2 regions of the Gulosibacter sp. ACHW.36C genome follow, and region 2 is predicted to be linked to the other one. Evidence: riboswitches for the same ligand, from Rfam matches in the RefSeq annotation. Region 2 holds a riboswitch; the other holds the start of a gene.
What was found. Region 2 has a riboswitch for thiamine pyrophosphate ahead of thiD (bifunctional hydroxymethylpyrimidine kinase/phosphomethylpyrimidine kinase). Riboswitches for the same ligand answer to the same signal wherever they lie in the genome.

Region 1 (9,219 bases), 1.3 Mb from region 2:
CTCAAGCAGGGCGGCAACCTGCTGCTGCTTGACGAGCCGACGAACGACCTCGACGTCGAGACCCTCTCGAGCCTCGAGAACGCGCTGCTCGAGTTCCCCGGCTGCGCCGTCGTCATCACCCACGACCGGTGGTTCCTCGACCGCGTCGCGACGCACATCCTCGCCTACGAGGGCACCGAGGAGAACCCGTCGAACTGGTACTGGTTCGAGGGCAACTTCGAGGGCTACGAGGCGAACAAGGTCGAGCGACTCGGTCCCGAGGCGGCCAAGCCGTCGCGGGTGACCTACCGCAAGCTCACGCGCGACTAATGTCGAGCGGCGCCCAGTGCTGGTCGAGCGGTGACGTCGACGGCGAGCGTCGCTACCACGTGCCGATTCCGGTGCGCTGGCGCGACCTCGACGGCTACGGTCACGTCAACAACGCGACCATGTTCACGCTGCTCGAAGAGGCCCGTGTGCAGGCGTTCTGGGTGGTTCCGCCGGAAAGTGGCGAACCACCCAGGCCGCTCGGCGTCGTGAACGCCGGCGCCGACGCCGACACGAACACGCTCATTGCCGCGCAGTCGATCGAGTACCGCGCGCCGATTCCGCAGCTGCACCGTCCCCTCGACATCGCGCTGTGGATCAGCGAGATCGGCGCGGCCTCGGCCGAGGTCTCGTACGAGGTGTGGAGCCCCGTCGGCGACGCCGAGCGCACGCTCTACACCGTCGCGCGCAGCACGATCGTGTTTATCGATGCGGCAAGCGGCCGGCCCCGCCGGCTGACCGAGGCCGAACGCGCTGCCTGGCGGCCGTACGTCGGCCCCCGGGTCGAGCTGCGCGCCGACAAGAAGCTGCGGGTATGACAGCCACCCTTCAGCTGGGCAACCCCATTGCCCGCGCCGACCTCGCGACCTATCTCGGGCGCGCGGGCCGCATCGAGGACTCGGGCGTGCGCATCCAGCAGGTCGCCGAAACCGGCATTGCCCTCTGGGTGCCGGTGCTTCGGCCCGCGGGCATCCTCACCGATTCGCCCCTCGTCATCGGCGTGCGCGCGCTGAGCGCGCAGGTTACCGGCGCCGACGAGTCCGACCGGCTCGACGGCTACTTCGACGCCATCGTGCCGTTGCGGGGCATGCTCGACCGGCTCGCGCGCGAGCCAGAGAGCGACGCGGAGGCCCGCAGCATCCCGCTGCCGCCCGAGCGGCTGCACGAGGCCTGGACCGGCACGCGGCCGCCGCTCGGCGGCTGGCACCGGGTCACGTCCCTCGACGCCGGCGTGCTCACGCGCGTCGCGGATGCGGGCATCGCCGAAATCACGCAGGCGACCGGCAACGAACTCGGCCAATTACTCGCCGAGCGGGTGCGCACCGATGTTTGGACGCGCATGCTGCCGGACGACGCGGTGGCGAGCGAAATCGCTGATCAGGATGCGCCCGATCGGCTTCCGCCGGCCGGCGCGGCCTTCGCGGCGCACGCGCTGGGGTTCCTTCGCGCCGGAGAAACTGGGACACTTTCGACGGCGCCCGGCTGGTGGCGCCTCGGCTTCGCGGCGGGCCAAGTGCTCGTGCGGCGCAGAAATTACGCCAGCGCGCACTAGGCTACAAAGGCTAGGGACGATAACCGAGAGGATCCACACCTTGACCGCAATGCACGCCACCATCGAGGTGCTCAAGAACGATGTGCTCGCCCGCAACGCCGGAGAGCCGGAGTTCCATCAGGCAGTGGTCGAGGTGCTCGACTCACTCGCGCCGGTGCTCGAAACGCACCCGGAGTACCTCGACCAGGACGTCATCCGCCGCCTCTGCGAGCCCGAGCGTCAGGTGATTTTCCGCGTGCCCTGGATCGACTCGAAGGGCAACGTCAACATCAACCGCGGGTACCGGGTTGAGTTCAACTCGGCCCTCGGCCCGTACAAGGGCGGTCTGCGCTTCCACCCGACGGTCAACCTCGGCATCGTGAAGTTCCTCGGCTTCGAGCAGACCTTCAAGAACTCGCTCACCGGCCTGCCCATTGGCGGCGGTAAGGGCGGCAGCGACTTCGACCCGCACGGCCGCAGCGACCGCGACATCATGGCGTTCTGCCAGTCGTTCATGACCGAGCTCTACCGCCACATCGGCGAGTACACCGACGTGCCCGCGGGCGACATCGGCGTCGGCACGCGCGAGATCGGCTACATGTTCGGCCAGTACAAGCGCATCACCAACCGCTTCGAGTCGGGCGTGCTCACGGGCAAGGGCCTCTCGTGGGGCGGCTCGCTCGTGCGCCCCGAAGCGACCGGCTACGGCACGATCTTCTTCGCGCGCGAGATGCTCGCGACGCGCGGCGAGGACTTCGAGGGCAAGCGCGTCTCGGTCTCGGGCTCGGGCAACGTCGCGATCTACGCGATCGAAAAGGCGCAGGAGCTCGGCGCGGTCGTCGTGACCGCTTCGGACTCGAAGGGTGCGATTTACGACCCCGACGGCATCGACCTCGACCTGCTCAAGCAGATCAAGCTCGAGGAGCGCGGCCGCATCAGCGAGTACGCCGACCGCCGCAGCAACCGCGTTGAGTTCCACGAGAACCGCAACGACGTGTGGCAGGTGCCCGTCGACGTCGCGCTGCCCTGCGCCACGCAGAACGAGCTCGACGTGCACGCGGCGCAGACGCTCATCAACAACGGCCTCAAGGTCGTCGCCGAGGGCGCGAACATGCCGCTCACCGCCGACGCCGCCTCGCTCATGCGCGAGACCGAGGGCGTGCTGTTCGGCCCGGCGAAGGCCGTGAACGCCGGTGGCGTCGCCACGAGCGCGCTCGAGATGCAGCAGAACGCCTCGCGCGACCGCTGGACGTTCGACTACACCGAGACCCGCCTCGAAGAGATCATGGTCGACGTGCACGAGACCTGCCGCGCCACCGCGCAGGAGTACGGCGCCCCGAGTGACTACGTGCTCGGCGCGAACATCGCCGGTGTCACCAAGGTCGTCGACGCGATGATCGCGCAGGGCCTGGTCTAGGCCGATTCGCCGCTGCCCGCCAGCCGGGTAGGATGAACGACAACGACAGGGGAGCGCCGAGCGGCGCTGAGAGTGCCACACTGGCAGACCCTCGAACCTGATCCGGTTAGTACCGGCGAAGGAAGTCGAGTTCTCTCCATCCGGGCGCGACATCGCGCGCGGATGCCCTCCATGCGAATGGAGGACACAATGCTACGTCGATCATCCACCCGACTCACCTCGACCGCGGCCCTCGCGGCGACGGCACTCCTGCTGAGCGGATGCACGCTCGTCGGCGGTACCGGGGCGAACGAGCCGAGCTCGTCGGCCTCGGGCACCGTGACGATGCTCACGCACGACTCGTTCAACGTGAGCGACGAGCTCATCGCCGAGTTCGAGTCGGCGACCGGCTACGACCTCGTCATCACCTCGCCCGGCGACGCCGGCGTCGTGACGAGCCAGCTGCTGCTCGCGGGCGACGCCCCGGGCGTCGACGGCGTCTACGGCCTCGACAACTACTCGGCGCAGACGGTCATCGACGCCGACGTGCTCGCGCCGTACACCTCGCCAAACCTGCCCGCATCCGCCGGCGCCCTCACGCTCAGCGATGAGCTCACGCCGATCGACCAGGGACAGGTCTGCGTCAACATCGACCACGAATGGTTCGAAGAGAATGGCGTCGACGAGCCGACGACGCTCGACGACCTCGCCACCGACGAGTACGCGCCGCTGCTCGCCGTGACGAACCCACTCACCTCGTCGCCCGGCCTCGCGTTCCTCGTCGCCACCGTCGCCGAGTACGGCGACGGCTGGCAGGACTACTGGCAGCAGCTGCTCGACGGCGGCGCCAAGGTCGAAGGCAGCTGGTCTGATGTCTACTATGTCGACTTCTCGGGCGCCGAGGGTGAAGGCGAGTTCCCGCTCGTGCTGAGCTACTCGTCGTCGCCGGCCGAATCGGGCGGCACCACGGGCGTGCTCGAGGCGAGCTGCACGACCCAGGTCGAGTACGCCGGCGTCACGAAGGGCGCCGAAAACCCGACCGGCGCGCAGGCCTTCATCGACTTCATGCTGAGCGAAGACTTCCAGCAGGCGCTGCCCGAGTCGATGTACATGTACCCGGTTGACGACGCGGTCGAGCTGCCGAGCGAGTGGGCGCAGCACGCGAGCCTCGTCGAGGAGCCGCTCGACCTCGACCCGGCCGAGGTCGCCACCAACCGCGACGCCTGGCTGGAGGAGTGGAACACGCTGTATGAGGCGAGCTAGCTGGCTTGCGGGCGCAGTAGTCCTCGCGTTCCTCGCCATATTCTTTGGCTGGCCAGTGGCCAGCATGCTCTGGCGGGGCATCTCGAGCGACTCTGGCATTGACCTCACCGGCTACGGTGAGGTGCTTGCCAGCGCCCGCACCTGGCAGCTGCTCGCGAACACGGTCGGCCTCGCCCTCGCCGCCGCGCTCGGCGCGGTCGTGCTGGGGGTGCCGACCGCGAGCATCCTCTATCGCCGCCGAGTGCCCGGTGGAGCGCTCCTGCGCGGCCTCATCACCGTGCCGTTCGTGCTGCCCACCGTGGTGGTCGGGGTCGCCTTCCGGGCGCTGCTCGGGTCGACCGGCCCCCTCGGGTGGCTCGGGCTCGACGGCACGACGTTTTCAGTCGTGCTCGCGCTAGTATTCTTCAACGTCGCGGTCGTCGCTCGGCAGGTGGGGAGCTTTTGGCGCGGCCTCGACCCGCGCCTCGCCGAGGCGGCCCGCACGCTCGGGGCGTCGCCGACGCGCGCGTTCTGCACCGTCACGCTGCCGCAGCTCATGCCGGCCATCGTTGCCTCAGCGTGCCTCGTGCTGTTGTTCTGCTCGACCGCCTTCGGCATCGTGCTCACGCTCGGCACGCCAGCGCCCGGCACGCTCGAGACCGAGATTTACACCCAGACCACGGTGTTCCTCGACCTTCGCACCGCGGCGGTGCTCTCGACCCTGCAGCTGCTCATCGTCGTCGCGACCCTCGTGGTGTCGGCCCGGCTCAACCGGCGCACCGAGGCGCGCATCAAGCTGCGCGACAACCCCGAGCTCCCGCTGCGCCGTGGCGACGTTCCGGCCGCGGTCGTCGCCGCGTTCACGGTGTTCGGCCTCGAACTGCTGCCGCTCGCGACCCTGCTCATCCGCTCGGTGCGCGTCGACGGCGCCTGGAGCCTGCACAACTACGCGGCGCTCTCGAGCAGTGGCGACGGTTTCTCTGGGGGAGTGACCGTGGTTGAAGCCCTGCAACACTCGCTGCAGGCCGCGGTCGACGCCACCTGGATCTCGCTGCTCTTCGGCATTCCCCTCGCCCTGCTCCTGTCGCGGCGCGTGCGCGGTGCCGCAGCGGCCGGGCAGCGCGTGCTCGACCTCGCGATCATGCTGCCGCTCGGCGTCTCGGCCGTGACGCTCGGCTTCGGCTATGTCGTCTCGCTCCAGGCCGTCGCCCCGCAGCTTGCGCACTCCGGCACGCTCGTGCCGCTCGCCCAGGCGGTCGTTGCCCTGCCGCTCGTCGTGCGCTCGCTCGTGCCGGCGATGCGCGCGATCGACCCACGGCTCCGCGACGCCGCCGCGACCCTTGGCGCAACGCCCTGGCGCATCCTGCGCACTGTCGACGGGCCAGTGCTCGCGCGGGCGCTCGGCATCGGCGCGGGCTTCGCGTTCGCGACCTCGCTCGGCGAGTTCGGGGCCACGAGCTTCCTCGCCTCACCCGAGCGGGCGACCCTGCCCATCCTCATTGCCCGTCTGCTCGGCCGACCAGGCGGCGACAACTACGGCATGGCGCTTGCGGCGTCGGTGCTGCTCGCCGTGATCTGCGGCACCATGATGCTGCTCAGCGAATACCTGCGCCCACGCTCGGCCCGAACCACGATCGGAGGTGCCTGGTGACCAAACCGGCACTCGAACTGCGCGGCGTGACCGTGCGCTACCCCGACGGCAGCACGCCGGTGCGCGATATTGACCTCACGGTCGCCGACGGTGAGGTCGTTGCCCTGCTCGGTGCATCCGGCCTCGGCAAGTCGTCGCTGTTGCGCGGCATCGCGGGCCTCGAACGCGTCAGCGCGGGTGAGGTGTGGATGCGCGGGGAACTGGTCACCGAGCTGCCCACGCACCGACGTGGGTGCGGCATGGTGTTTCAAGACGGCCAGCTGTTTCCCTATCGTTCCGTCGCGAAGAACCTTGCCTATGGGCTCGAGGTTGCGGGCATGCCGAAGGCGCAGCGCCGCGAGCGCGTCGCGGAGATGCTCGAACTCGTTGACCTGCCCGGTTACGAGGATCGCGCCGTGCAGACGCTTTCGGGCGGCCAGGCGCAGCGCGTCGCTCTGGCGCGCTCGCTCGCGGTGACGCCGCGTCTCCTGCTCCTCGACGAGCCGCTCTCGGCGCTCGACGCGGACCTGCGGGGGCGACTCGCGGTCGATCTTCGCAATATTCTGAAATCGACAGGAACCGCCGCGATCTACGTCACGCACGACCGCCAAGAGGCGACGACGATTGCGGATCGCGTGGTCGATCTCGAAGCACTAGGGCAGCAGCCAGACCGCCGAACGCGCCCGTGAGGTGGCCCTGCCACGAGACTCCAGCGCCCGCCGCGAAGATGCCGGTGAGCATCGCGCCGCCGTAGAGCAGCACGATGACCACCGCGATGACGCCGAAGAGGAGGCGATGGCGCATCTCGCGGGCAACGAAGACTCGGGTGAGGAGGTAGGCGAAGTAGCCGAACACGAGCCCCGACGCGCCGACCGTGATGGTGCCCGGCGCCGTCAGGAAGAGGGGACCGAGTGCGCCGATCAGCGCGACGATGAGCGTCACGAGCCAGAATCGCCGCGCCCCCTCGAGCGCCACGAGCGCGCCGAGCACGAGGAACGGCAGGGAGTTGCCGATGAGGTGATTCCAGTCGCTGTGGAGCAGCGGTGCGAGCACGATTCCCGGCAACGACGAGAAATCCCACGCCCGAATACCGAAGCGCTCCCATTGACCTGGGAGGATCCGGTCAAAGATCTCGACGAGCCACATCACGGCAAGCATCGCGGCCGGAGGAAAAACGGCTGGCCAGCGACGAGGTTTGGGATCGGCGGGGGACAGCTCGTGCGCGCGCATGCAGCAAGTCAAGCAGAATCGGTTTTTGCATCGGTTCAGGTGTTGCTAGTGTCTAGGGGTGCAATCGAGGCGAGCAGTGGTGACAGCGTTGTCGGCGCTCGTCGCTGTGTGCCTCACCGGGTGCGCCCCGACGCTGTCGAACACCGCGAGTCAATGGAGCGCGGCCGACAGCCAGGAAGAGACGATGGCGACCGAGACGATCTCGATCGCAGCGCTCCACTGTGACGTCCCGATGAACTGGGAAGACGTGAGCCGCTCGGACGCGACCGAGGTGTATCCCGTCGCCTACTCGAGCACCGACAAGGGAGGTGCGACCTCGACGCTGCGCTTCTCTCCCGATTATCACAACGCCACGACCGTCGCCGAGGCCGTCTCACAGGTGAGCGCGCCCGACGAGGACGCCGAGACCGAGCACGGCATCACCGGCTCGACGACGCAGCCCGGCCAGCCGTATCCGGGCGCGGTGACCGCCCGCACCGCCGAGCACTACTTCGCGACCGAGGCCGGCACCGAGATGGTGACGCACTGGTGGTTCCTCCAGGACGAGAAGACCGGCACGATCTACGCCGTCGAATTCACCGGTGAGGACACCGACGACAGCGTGGCGCTCATCGAAACGATCGACTCGTCGATTCGCCTCGGCGACGCCTAACACGCACATATCAACAAACCTGCATGCATTCCTCGTGTAGGAGGAGTATGGTCACTCCTTTCAGAAAAGAGGAAAACGCATGCAAATTAGTGCAGCAGTCGTGTCGGCGGCCTCCGCCGACTTTGAAATTCAGACCCTCGACCTCGAGGACCCGCGCGCAGGCGAAATTCGCGTCAAGCTCGTCGCGACCGGTGTCTGCCACACCGACGCGTTCATCCGCGACGGCGGGTATCCCACGAACTTCCCGGTCGTGCTCGGCCACGAGGGCGCCGGCATCGTCGAGTCGGTCGGCACCGCTGTCACCTCGGTGAAGCCCGGCGACCGCGTCGTGCTCGGCTTCAACTCGTGCGGTCACTGCGAGAATTGCCTCGGCGGCAAGCCCGCGTACTGCCTCGAGTTCAACGCCTACAACTTCGGCGGCGGCCGCACCGACGGCTCGAGCGCCATCAGCCGCGACGGCGAGCCCGTCAGCAGCAACTTCTTCGGCCAGTCGAGCTTCGCCACCTACGCGATCGCCACCGAGCGCAACGTCGTGAAGGTTGACGACGACGCCCCGCTCGAACTGCTCGGCCCCCTCGGCTGTGGCCTTTCGACCGGTGCCGGCGCGATCATCAACTCGCTCGAGGTCGGCGCCGGCGCGAGCGTGGGCGTCTTCGGCACCGGTGCGGTCGGCTCGGCCGCGATCATGGCCGCGGCAGCAGTTGGCGCCACCACGATCATCGCGCTCGACCTCAACGACGATCGCCTCGCGCTCGCGAAGGAGCTTGGCGCAACCCACAGCATCAACTCCGGCAAGGAAGACGTCGAGGCGCGCGTCGCCGAGATCACCGGCGGCCGCGGGCTCGATTTCGTGCTCGACACCACCGGCGTGCCCGCCGTGACGAGCTCGGCCGCGCCGCTGCTCGCAGTGAAGGGCACCCTTGGCCTCGTCGGTGCCGCGAAGCCCGGCGCCGAGGTGAACTTCGAGGTGGGCGCCTCGCTCATCAAGGGCTGGTCGTTCAAGACCATCGTCGAGGGCGACGCCGTGCCGCAGGACTTCATTCCGCGCCTCGTGCACCTGTGGCGCCTCGGCAAGTTCCCGATCGAGAAGATTTCGAAGACCTTCTCGTTCGAGCAGATCAACGAGGCCTTCGAGGCGTCGAAGTCGGGCGAGGTTATCAAGCCAGTGCTCGTCTTCGAACAGTAAGCACCGCACTACGAGCAACGCCCCGGTCGTCAGGCCGGGGCGTTGCTCGTTTTCCGCGTGGTGGTTATGGCTCGGGCGTTGGCTCGAATGTGTTCACCATCGCGTGCGCGGCGCGGTCGAAGTAGGCATCCATCGACGAGCGCACCATCGGCGAAAAGCCCATGGTGTCGAGGGCCGCACACATGTGTGTGAGCCAGCGGTCGCGCGCGTCGGGGTTCACATGAAATTCGACGTGGCGCATGCGCAGGCGAGGGTGCCCGCGCATCGACGAGTAGGTGGCCGGCCCGCCGAAGTACTGGCCGAGAAACCGGCTCAGGCGCCAGAT
Region 2 (9,219 bases):
ACGGCGACAAGCTCGCGAACGCCGTGACGATTCTCTCGTCGCCCTCCGAAAAGGAAGACACCGAGCTGACGCAGAAGCTCACCTCGCACTTCCAGCAGCTCACGCGCGCCGTTGTGTCGGTGCCGTATGACCAGGAGTTCGTGGGCGGTGGCGAGCTCGACATCCCGAGCCTGCAGCCGGCGACCCTCGAAGCCTGGCGCCACGCGGCGGCCGTGATCTCGCAGGGCCTGTAGCGCGCATCCGGGGGCCGCGAGGCATCTAGGCTAGAAGCATGTTGCGTGTTGTAGCGGGAGAGCAGTCGGCCACCCCGGCCGAAATGGATGCGATCGTTGCCGGGCTCGACGAGCGCGCGGGGGTTATCCTCGCGTCGGGCGTCGAATACCCGGGCCGTTACACGCGATGGGACATCGGCTTCATCGACCCTCCGCTCTCGCTCGAGGGCCGCGGGTTTGAACTGCGGATGCGCGCGCTCAACGACCGCGGGCGGATACCGCTCGCGTGCTTCACCGACGCGCTCGAGGCGGCCGACGGCATCGAGGTGGAGCGGGTCGACGAGACCGACACGCGCATCCGTGTCGCCCCGCAGCGCGACGAGCTGCTGCCGGAGGAGCAGCGCACGCGGCGCCGGTCGAGCTTCACGGTGTTGCGCGTCATTCTCGAGCAGTTGCCGAAGGACTCCGGCCGGCACTTCGGCCTCTACGGCGCGTTCGGCTACGACCTCGTGCGGCAGATCGAGACCCTCGCCGAGCCCGCGGGTGGCGAGCAGCGCGACCTCGCGGTGTACTTGCCCGACAGCATCCTCGCGGTCGATCGGCAGCGCGGCGACGCGCGCCGCTATGACTTCGACTTTGCGTACGCCGGTGCCTCGACCGTCGGCGTCGCCCGCGACGAGACGGTGTCGCCGTTCATGCCCGCGCCAGCCTCGGCCGAGGCGAGCCGCGACCACGAGCCGGGGGAGTACGCCGCGCTCGTGCGCGAGGCGAAGCACTCGTTCGCCCGCGGCGACCTATTCGAGGTCGTGCCAGGCCAGGCGTTCCGCCGGCCCGTGCGCACCTCGCCGGCGCAGGTTTTCCGCACTCTCGTGCGCGACAACCCCGCGCCCTACGGCGCGCTCATGAACCTCGGCGACAACGAGTTTCTCGTCACCGCGAGCCCCGAGATGTTTGTGCGCGTGCAGGGCACGCGTGTCGAGACCGCGCCGATCTCGGGCACGATCGCCCGCGGCGCCGACGCGATCGAGGACGCCGACCGCATCCGCACCCTGCTCAACTCCGACAAGGACGCCTCGGAGCTCACGATGTGCACCGACGTCGACCGCAACGACAAGTCGCGCATCTGCGAACCCGACTCGATTCGCATCATCGGGCGCCGCCAGGTCGAGCTCTACTCGAAGGTGATCCACACCGTCGACCACGTCGAGGGCACGCTCCGCGCAGGCTTCGACGGGCTCGACGCGATTGCGACGCACATGTGGGCCGTGACGGTGACCGGGGCGCCGAAGATTTGGGCCATGCGTTTCATCGACGAGCACGAGCGCTCGCCGCGCACCTGGTACGCGGGCGCGCTCGGCGTGCTCTACGCCGACGGCGACGTCAACACCGGCCTCACGATTCGCGCCGCGATGATCCGCGAGGGCATTGCCGAAGTGCGCGCGGGCGGCACCCTGCTCATCGACTCGACGCCCGAAGACGAAGAGCGCGAGACCGAGATGAAGGCGCAGGCGCTGCTCGAGGCGATTGCCGCGGGGTCGGATGCGCCGACCGCGATCGAGCCGGAGGCCGCGCAGGTCGCGGCGAGCGGCGCGGGCCACCGCATCCTCATGTTCGACCACGAGGACTCGTTCGTGCAGATGCTCGCCGGCTACCTGCGCGCGACCGGCGCCGAGGTGCGCACGGTGCGCGTGCCGCGCGGCGGGCTGTCGGACGCCGACATTCAGGCCGCGCTCGACGACGCCGACCCGAGCCTGGTGGTGATGTCGCCCGGGCCGGGAAATCCGCGTGATTTCGAGGATGCGCGCATCCTCGCGGCCGTCGACGCCCGCGGCCTCGCCGTGTTCGGCGTGTGCCTCGGGCAGCAGGCGATCGGTGAATACTTCGGTGCCTCGCTCGGTCAGCTCGGCTACCCGCTGCACGGTAAGGAGCGCGAGGCGGTGCGGCTGGCCGAGGGCTTTCTCGACGCCCTGCCCGAGCGCATCGTCACCGGCCGGTACCACTCGCTCTTTATCGACCCGGCGACGCTGCCCGATGAGCTCTACGTCGTCGCGAGCGATGACGACGGCGTGCCGATGGCGATTCAGCACCGGGAGCAGCCGTGGTTCGCGGTGCAGTTCCACCCCGAGTCGCTGATGACACTGCGCGATGCGGCTGGCCGACGCATCATCGATTCCGTGCTCGAACGCATCCCCGCGCCGCAGCCTTCGGTGCGCTAGCCGGGCGTGTCGCGGCGGCCCGTTTCGGCGGGCCGATGAGTGTACGCAATGTACGGTGAATCCCGCGATCAGAGGCGTTTTCGGAGACACTTTGTAACTCGGTTTACGGGCGTTGAAAAGTCGGTCAAAATTGGCGGGTTTTCGGCGGCGCGTCGATTACCAACCGTTCACCGAATGCCCGCAAAATCGAGCGGTGAATACGCGTATTGATTTCCGCTACCTCTCCGAGGACGACACGATCGCCGCCGGAGTGATGGACATGGCCGCCTGCGTCGACGCGATGGAAGAGACCTTCGCGCTCTATGCCGCAGGCGACTACCGCATGGCCGGCCCGAACAATGACTCGCACGGTGCCCGCATGATCTTCCCTGATGACCCGCCGTTCGAGAACATGCCCGCGAACAGCGACGACCGCCGCTTCACCGCGATGCCGGCCTACCTCGGGGGTTCCTTCGGCACGACCGGCATGAAGTGGTACGGCTCGAACCTCGCGAACCGCGACAAGGGCCTGCCGCGCTCGATCCTCATGTTCATGCTCAACGACACCGACACGGCGGCGCCGCTCGCGCTCATGTCGGCGAACCTGCTGTCGGCGATGCGCACCGGTGCGGTCTCCGGAGTGGCTGCTCGCCACTTCGCTCGCAGCGACTCACGTGTTGCCGGCGTCATTGGGCCCGGTGTCATGGGCCGCACAACGCTCGCCGCGCTCGCGGTTGCCTGCCCGATGCTCGACACCGTCAAGGTGCGCGGTCGCAGCCAACAGGGGATTGACGACTTCCGCGCGTGGGTGGCCGAGTTCGTGCCGCAGATCACGACGATCGAGCAGGTCGAGCGCGACGAAGACGCCGTGCGCGGCTGTGACGTGGTGGCCGTGTGCACGACGGCGAAGGCGGGGGACATCGATGCGTACCCGATGATTCGCCGCGAGTGGCTCGAATCGGGCGCGTTCGTGACGATGCCGGCCGCCGCGAACATCGACGAGGGCCTTGAGGCGCAGGAAGTGCGCAAGGTCGTCGACTCCTACGGGCTCTATGAGGCGTGGGGCATGGAGTTCCCGACCCCGACGCACCACCACGTCGGCATCATCGGCAACAAGTTCCTCGACCTCGTGTCAGAGAACAAGCTCCGGCACTGGGACATCGAGGAGCTCGGCCCCGTCGTCGAGCGCCGCACCGAGGGTCGCCGCACTCCGGAGGAGGTCGTGCTCGTGTCGGTTGGCGGCCTGCCGATCGAGGACGTCGCGTGGGGCACCGTGCTCTACCGCAATGCGATCGAGCGCGGCATCGGCACGAGCCTGCCACTCTGGCAGACGCCCGCGCTCGTCTAGCGCGGCGTTCGACCGGCGCCTGATCTCGTCCGTGACAGCTCGCGGCGGGGTTGCCTTGGCTGCGTGACCCAGCTGTCCCAGATATGCCACAGCAGGGATATCTACCCCCTGGGCCGTATGTGGGACAGCTGGGTCACGTCGGCCGAGTGACGTCGCGTTAGAAGGCGCGGTAGTCGACCTTTTCGAGGCGGGGCCCCCGGCGCGGGCGGCGGGGGCCGGCCGCGAGCAGCAGGCGCACGGCACGGAAGCGCTGGCCGCGCCATGGCTCGAGTGCGGCGAGCATCTCATCGTCGCTGAAGTCGCGGCCCTCGAGGGCATGACCCACGTGCTTGCGCAGGTGGTAGTCGCCGACCGACACCGCATCGGCGTCGCCGAGGGCGCGCTGTGCGAGCTCGGCGCTCGTCCAGCGACCGACGCCCGGCAGCGACTCGAGCCGCTCGCGCGCGACCGCGGCCGGCTGCGCCGCAAGGCGATCGATGGCGCCGGCACGCTCGGCGAGCTGCACGACGGTGCGGCTTCGCGCCGGGTCAACGCCCGCACGATGCCAGTCCCAGCTCGCCACGCGTCGCCAGGCCGCAGCCGCCGGCGCCACGCGCATGCGGGCCGCCAGGTCTGGCGGCAGCGGGCCCGGCGGTACCTCGCCGAAGCGCAGCACGAGGCGCCGGTACGACGCGGTGGCCTGCTGCACGATCACCTTCTGCTCGAGCACGATCGGCACGAGCTCGGCAAACACGGTGCCCGTTCGTGGCACGCGCATGCCGCTCGAGCGTCGAAACTCGGCCCGCACTTCGGGAAGCAGCGGGTCGAAATCGGCGGCGTCGTCTGCGGCACCACAGATCTCGGGTGCGGCCGCGAGGACCGCCGCGGCACCATCGCCCCAGCTTCGGGCGCGCAGCATGCCGCCCGGGAGCTGCGTGAGCCGCAGGGTCGCGGTGGCCTCGCCGAAGCGACGAGTGAGCAGCGCATCCGTGCCACGCTCGAGCCATTGAAAGGTTGGGTCCCCAGCGCCGTGCTGCAACGCCGACAGGGTCAGCCCCAGGTCGGTCGCATGCGGCGGCTGCCACTCGCGCTCGAGGAAATCGCTCATGTGCCCATCCTCCTCCGTGCCACCGACACCGCGTCGGTGACGCGCGCGTGCGCCTAGCGGAAGACGATCGTGCGGTGCCCGTCGAGCAGAATGCGGTGCTCGGCGAACCACTTCACGGCCTGCGTGAGGGTGCGTGACTCTTCGTCTTGGCCCATCGCCTGCAGCTCGGCCACGGTGTCGGCGTGGTCGACGCGGCGCACGTTCTGCTCAATGATCGGCCCCTCGTCGAGGTCGGTCGTCACGAAATGCGCGGTTGCGCCGACGAGCTTCACGCCGCGGGCGTGGGCCTGGCGGTACGGGTTCGCCCCCTTGAATCCGGGCAAGAACGAGTGGTGAATGTTGATGAGCCGACCTTCGAGGGCCGCGCAGAGCTCGGGGGAGATGATCTGCATGTAGCGGGCGAGCACGACGAGCTCGATGTTGTCGCTTTCGACGACTTCGAGCACACGGCGCTCGAAGTCGGCCTTCTCCTGCGCGTTGCGCACGGGGCGAAACTCGAACGGCACGTCGTAGAAGCCGGCGAGCTTGCCGAGCACCTCGTGGTTCGCCATGACGCGCGGCACCGTGATCGGCAGGTAACCCGCTCGTTGGCGGAACAGCAGGTCGTTCACGGCGTGCTCGGCCTTCGACCCGAGCACGAGCGTGCGCAGCGGGCGGTGCGCCTCGTCGATGTGTACCTCGGCCTTGAGCGCGTCGCGTACCTCGTAGATACCGGCCTCGAAATCGGCGCGGCCCGATGACGTTTCGACCTCGCAGCGCAGGAAGAAGCGGCCCGCGTCGAGCGAGGAGAACTGCTGCAGCTCGACGATGTTGCCGCCCCCGCCCGTGATCGCTCCCGTGAGCTCGTGCACAATTCCGGGCTGGTCGTCGCAGACCAGGGTCAAAACGAGGTGCGAAGCGGGCGATGCGGCGGTGTTCGAGGGCGTGTCAGTCACCGCACCAGCGTAGCCTCAGAGCGTGCCAGAAACCTCGTCACGCGCGCCAGAACGGCCGTTTCCGCTGATCCCGCTCATCACGCTCGCCGCCGCGGCATTCCTCTCGGTGACGGTCGAGATGCTGCCCACGGGGCTCATGCCCCTCATGTCGGCGGGCCTCGGCGCGAGCGAGTCGCAGATCGGCCTGCTCATGACGATCTTCGCGTTTACCGTCGTCGCCCTGTCGACGCCGCTCGTCTACCTGCTGCAGCGGGTGCCGAAGCGCCTCCTGCTCGTCGGCGTGCTCAGTGCCTTCGCGATCGGCACGATCGGCACGGCGTTCGCGCCGAGTTACACGATCGTCGTGCTCACCCGCATCTTCACCGGCGCCGCGCACGGCGTTTTCTGGGCAACGGTGACGTCGTACACCGGTGCGCTCGTCACGTCGAAACAGCTCACGAAGGCGGTGTCGATCACGGGCGGCGGCGGTGGCCTCGCGTTCGTGCTCGGGGTGCCGCTCGGCACCGCGCTCGGACAGCTGCTCGGCTGGCGTACGACCTTCTTCGCGATCGCCGCCCTCTGTGTGCTCGTGGCGGCGTTGCTCTGGTTCGTGCTGCCACAGCGGGTCGAAGAACAGCCCGAGACCTCGGCCATCGAAGTTGTGCCGGCCCCGCAGCCGATCGGCGATGTCGAGCAGACCGGCCTCGACGGGCCGCGCGTGCCTCGGCCGGCGCGGTCGATGTACCTCGTCGCGCTGCTCATTCTGCTGTGTGCGCTCACGATGTCGGGTAACTATTCCTTCTACTCCTATATCTCGCCGTACCTGCTCGGCATCGTCTCGCTGCCGGCCGAGTGGCTCGCGACGGCGCTGTTCGCATTCGGCATCACCTCGGCGCTCGCGACGATGCTCACTGGCCTGTTCTTCTCGAACCGCTCGACGCTCGGCTTCGCCGTCGCCTACGCCTGCATGCTGCTCGGCGCGGGCTGCCTCGCATTCGCGCCGCAGGTGCTGCCGCTCGTCATCGTCGGCCTCGGCCTCTGGGGCGCCGGGATGGGCTTCCTCCCGACTCTGCTGCAGTCGCGTCTGCTCGCGGTGGCGCCACGCAAGCACCGCGACCTCTCGAGCGCGCTCTACACCTCGGGCTTCAACCTCGGCATCGGTTCGGGCGCCTTCATCGGCGGGCTGCTGCTCGACGACTACGGTATTTGGTCGGTCGCGCCGGCCTTCCTCACCCTCGTCGGTTGCGCGTTCATGGGCATGATGGTGGTGGACTTCCGGCAGCGCCGCGCGGGCGTCGCAACCCCGCGCATCCGCTGATTCGCGCAGCCGCGGCCAGCGAGGGTGGCCCGGCGTGCGCTAGCCTGGCCGAAGACACGGGGTGCCCCACCGAGGGGCTGAGATCACACCCGAGAACCTGATCGAGTTCGCACTCGCGGAGGGATGTCGCGGCGACGTTGTCACGTCGGCACGCGCCGGCTTGCTGGCGCAGCATCTGTCCTCGATGCTGCTCAGGAAGCCGAGGCCGACCATGATTCCCAACGTTCTCTCGATTGCCGGAACCGACCCGAGCGGCGGGGCGGGCATCCAGGCCGACCTCAAGGCCTTCGCAGCCCAGGGCGCCTACGGCATGAGCGTCATCACGGCGGTCGTCGCGCAGAACACGCAGGGGGTGCGCGACATCGTCGCCCTCGAGCCCGACTTCGTGGCCTCGCAGCTCGCCGCGGTGCTCGACGACGTGCGCGTCGACGCGATCAAGATCGGCATGGTCGCGAACGCGGGCATCGTCGGCGCGATCGCGCGCGGCCTCGACACGGTGCCCGAGGTGCCGGTTGTGCTCGACCCGGTGATGGTCGCGAAGAGCGGCGACCACCTGCTCGCGCGGGACACGGTGGCGGCGATCCGCGACGAGCTGCTGCCGCGCGCCACGGTGATCACGCCGAACCTGCCCGAGGGCGCGGTGCTCGCGCGAGCCGAGGCCGAACCCCGCGACGTCGACGGGATGCACGCACTGCTGCAGCGCCTGCGGGTGTGCGGCGGCGAGTGGGTGCTGCTCAAGGGCGGCCACCTCACGGGCGAGGAGAGCCGCGACCTGCTCGCGAGCGGGCACGTCGACGAGCCGCGCGTGCGCGAGTACGCGGCCCCGCGCATCCGCACCCGCAACACCCACGGCACGGGCTGCACCCTCTCGGCCGCGATCGCGGCGCTGCTGCCGCGGCACGACGTGCCCACGAGCATCGAGCTCGCAAAGCGGTACCTGACGGGCGCGCTGCGGCACGCCGACGAGCTCGAGGTGGGCTCGGGGCACGGGCCGGTGCATCACTTTCACGAGCTCTGGCCCGCGCCCGCGGTCGTCGGCCCGTAGGCGCTAGTTCTTCACGAGCCCGCCGTCGACGACAAGGTTCTGTCCGGTCACGGCGCGCGCCCACGGCGAGGCGAAGAAAAGCGCCGCGTCGGCGAACTGGGCCGGCGTCGTGACCGAGCGCAGCGGGGTGCCCTGCGCGATCGCGTCGAACACCGCATCCGGCGTCGCGGCGCTCGCATCGGTGGTGCGCAGCAGGCCGCCGCTGATCATGTTCACGGTGATGCCGCGCGGCCCGAGGTCATCGGCGAAGGTGCGCGTGAGCGAGAGCAGCGCCGCCTTCGCGGCGGTGTAGTCGTGGTAGGGCACGACGGGGTACTGGAACAGGTTCGTGCCGATGTTGATGACGCGGCCCGAGCCCGCGCGGGCGAAGTGCGGGGCGGCCGCCTGAATCACGTTGAGCGCGCCGCGGATCGTGCCTGAGAACTGCGTGTCGAAGTCGGCGTAGTTGATGTCGTCGGCCTTCGCGCGGGCATCGCCGTTGAACGAGAAGTCGACGAGGGCGTTGTTGATGACCGTCGTGACGGGCGCGGCGAACGCGGTGTCGGCGGCGGCGAAGAGCTGCTCAACTTCGGTGCGGTCGCGCACGTCGGCGCGGGCGGCCACCACGCGCCCCGGATGCGCCGCCTTGAGCTGCGCGGCCGCCTCGCCGCTCTCGCGGTAGTTGACGACGACGCGGGCACCTTCGCGCACGAACGCCTCGGTGAGGGCGCGGCCGAGCCCGCGGGCGCCACCCGTGACGAGCACCGTCTGCTCGGCGAGGGGGAGGGCGGTGGTGGGTTCGCTGGTGATGGTCATGCGTGGGCCTTTCGGGTTGGGGTGGATGCGGTGTGCCAGGCCGCGGTGAGGCCGCGGGCGGTGAACGAGGGGTCGGGTGCTGCGCAGATTGCCGAGACGACGGCGATGGCGGCCGCACCGGCCTCGCGCAGCGGGGCGACGTCGTCGGCGTGGATGCCGCCGATCGCGACGGCGGGCAGCGGCGTGGCCGCGGCGAGTGCGGCGAAGCCGTCAACGCCGAGGGCGGGCGGATGGTCGGGTTTGGTCGAGGTCGGGCGGATCACGCCGATGCCGAGGTAGTCGACCGTGCCCGCCGGCAGCGCCGC

Region 1: linked by a shared signal. The riboswitch ahead of M3M28_RS03270 (thiamine ABC transporter substrate-binding protein) and the one ahead of thiD (bifunctional hydroxymethylpyrimidine kinase/phosphomethylpyrimidine kinase) in region 2 are both predicted to bind thiamine pyrophosphate.

Annotation. Positions count from the first base shown of each region.
Region 1 covers NZ_CP097160.1:731,728-740,946, forward strand. The annotation lists gene ettA (energy-dependent translational throttle protein EttA) at 1-309, shown strand, start outside; gene M3M28_RS03255 (acyl-CoA thioesterase) at 309-845, shown strand; gene M3M28_RS03260 (hypothetical protein) at 842-1,579, shown strand; gene gdhA (NADP-specific glutamate dehydrogenase) at 1,629-2,975, shown strand; TPP riboswitch at 3,013-3,116, shown strand; gene M3M28_RS03270 (thiamine ABC transporter substrate-binding protein) at 3,165-4,217, shown strand; gene M3M28_RS03275 (ABC transporter permease) at 4,204-5,847, shown strand; gene M3M28_RS03280 (ABC transporter ATP-binding protein) at 5,844-6,515, shown strand; gene M3M28_RS03285 (rhomboid family intramembrane serine protease) at 6,421-7,056, opposite strand; gene M3M28_RS03290 (hypothetical protein) at 7,136-7,708, shown strand; gene M3M28_RS03295 (NAD(P)-dependent alcohol dehydrogenase) at 7,788-8,894, shown strand; gene M3M28_RS03300 (globin) at 8,959-9,219, opposite strand, start outside.
Region 2 covers NZ_CP097160.1:2,029,404-2,038,622, reverse strand. The annotation lists gene M3M28_RS09400 (MinD/ParA family ATP-binding protein) at 1-233, shown strand, start outside; gene M3M28_RS09395 (anthranilate synthase component I) at 272-2,428, shown strand; gene M3M28_RS09390 (tyramine oxidase subunit B) at 2,622-3,755, shown strand; gene M3M28_RS09385 (DNA-3-methyladenine glycosylase family protein) at 3,913-4,842, opposite strand; gene M3M28_RS09380 (formyltetrahydrofolate deformylase) at 4,896-5,777, opposite strand; gene M3M28_RS09375 (MFS transporter) at 5,800-7,074, shown strand; TPP riboswitch at 7,122-7,215, shown strand; gene thiD (bifunctional hydroxymethylpyrimidine kinase/phosphomethylpyrimidine kinase) at 7,286-8,119, shown strand; gene M3M28_RS09365 (3-oxoacyl-ACP reductase) at 8,123-8,914, opposite strand; gene thiE (thiamine phosphate synthase) at 8,911-9,219, opposite strand, start outside.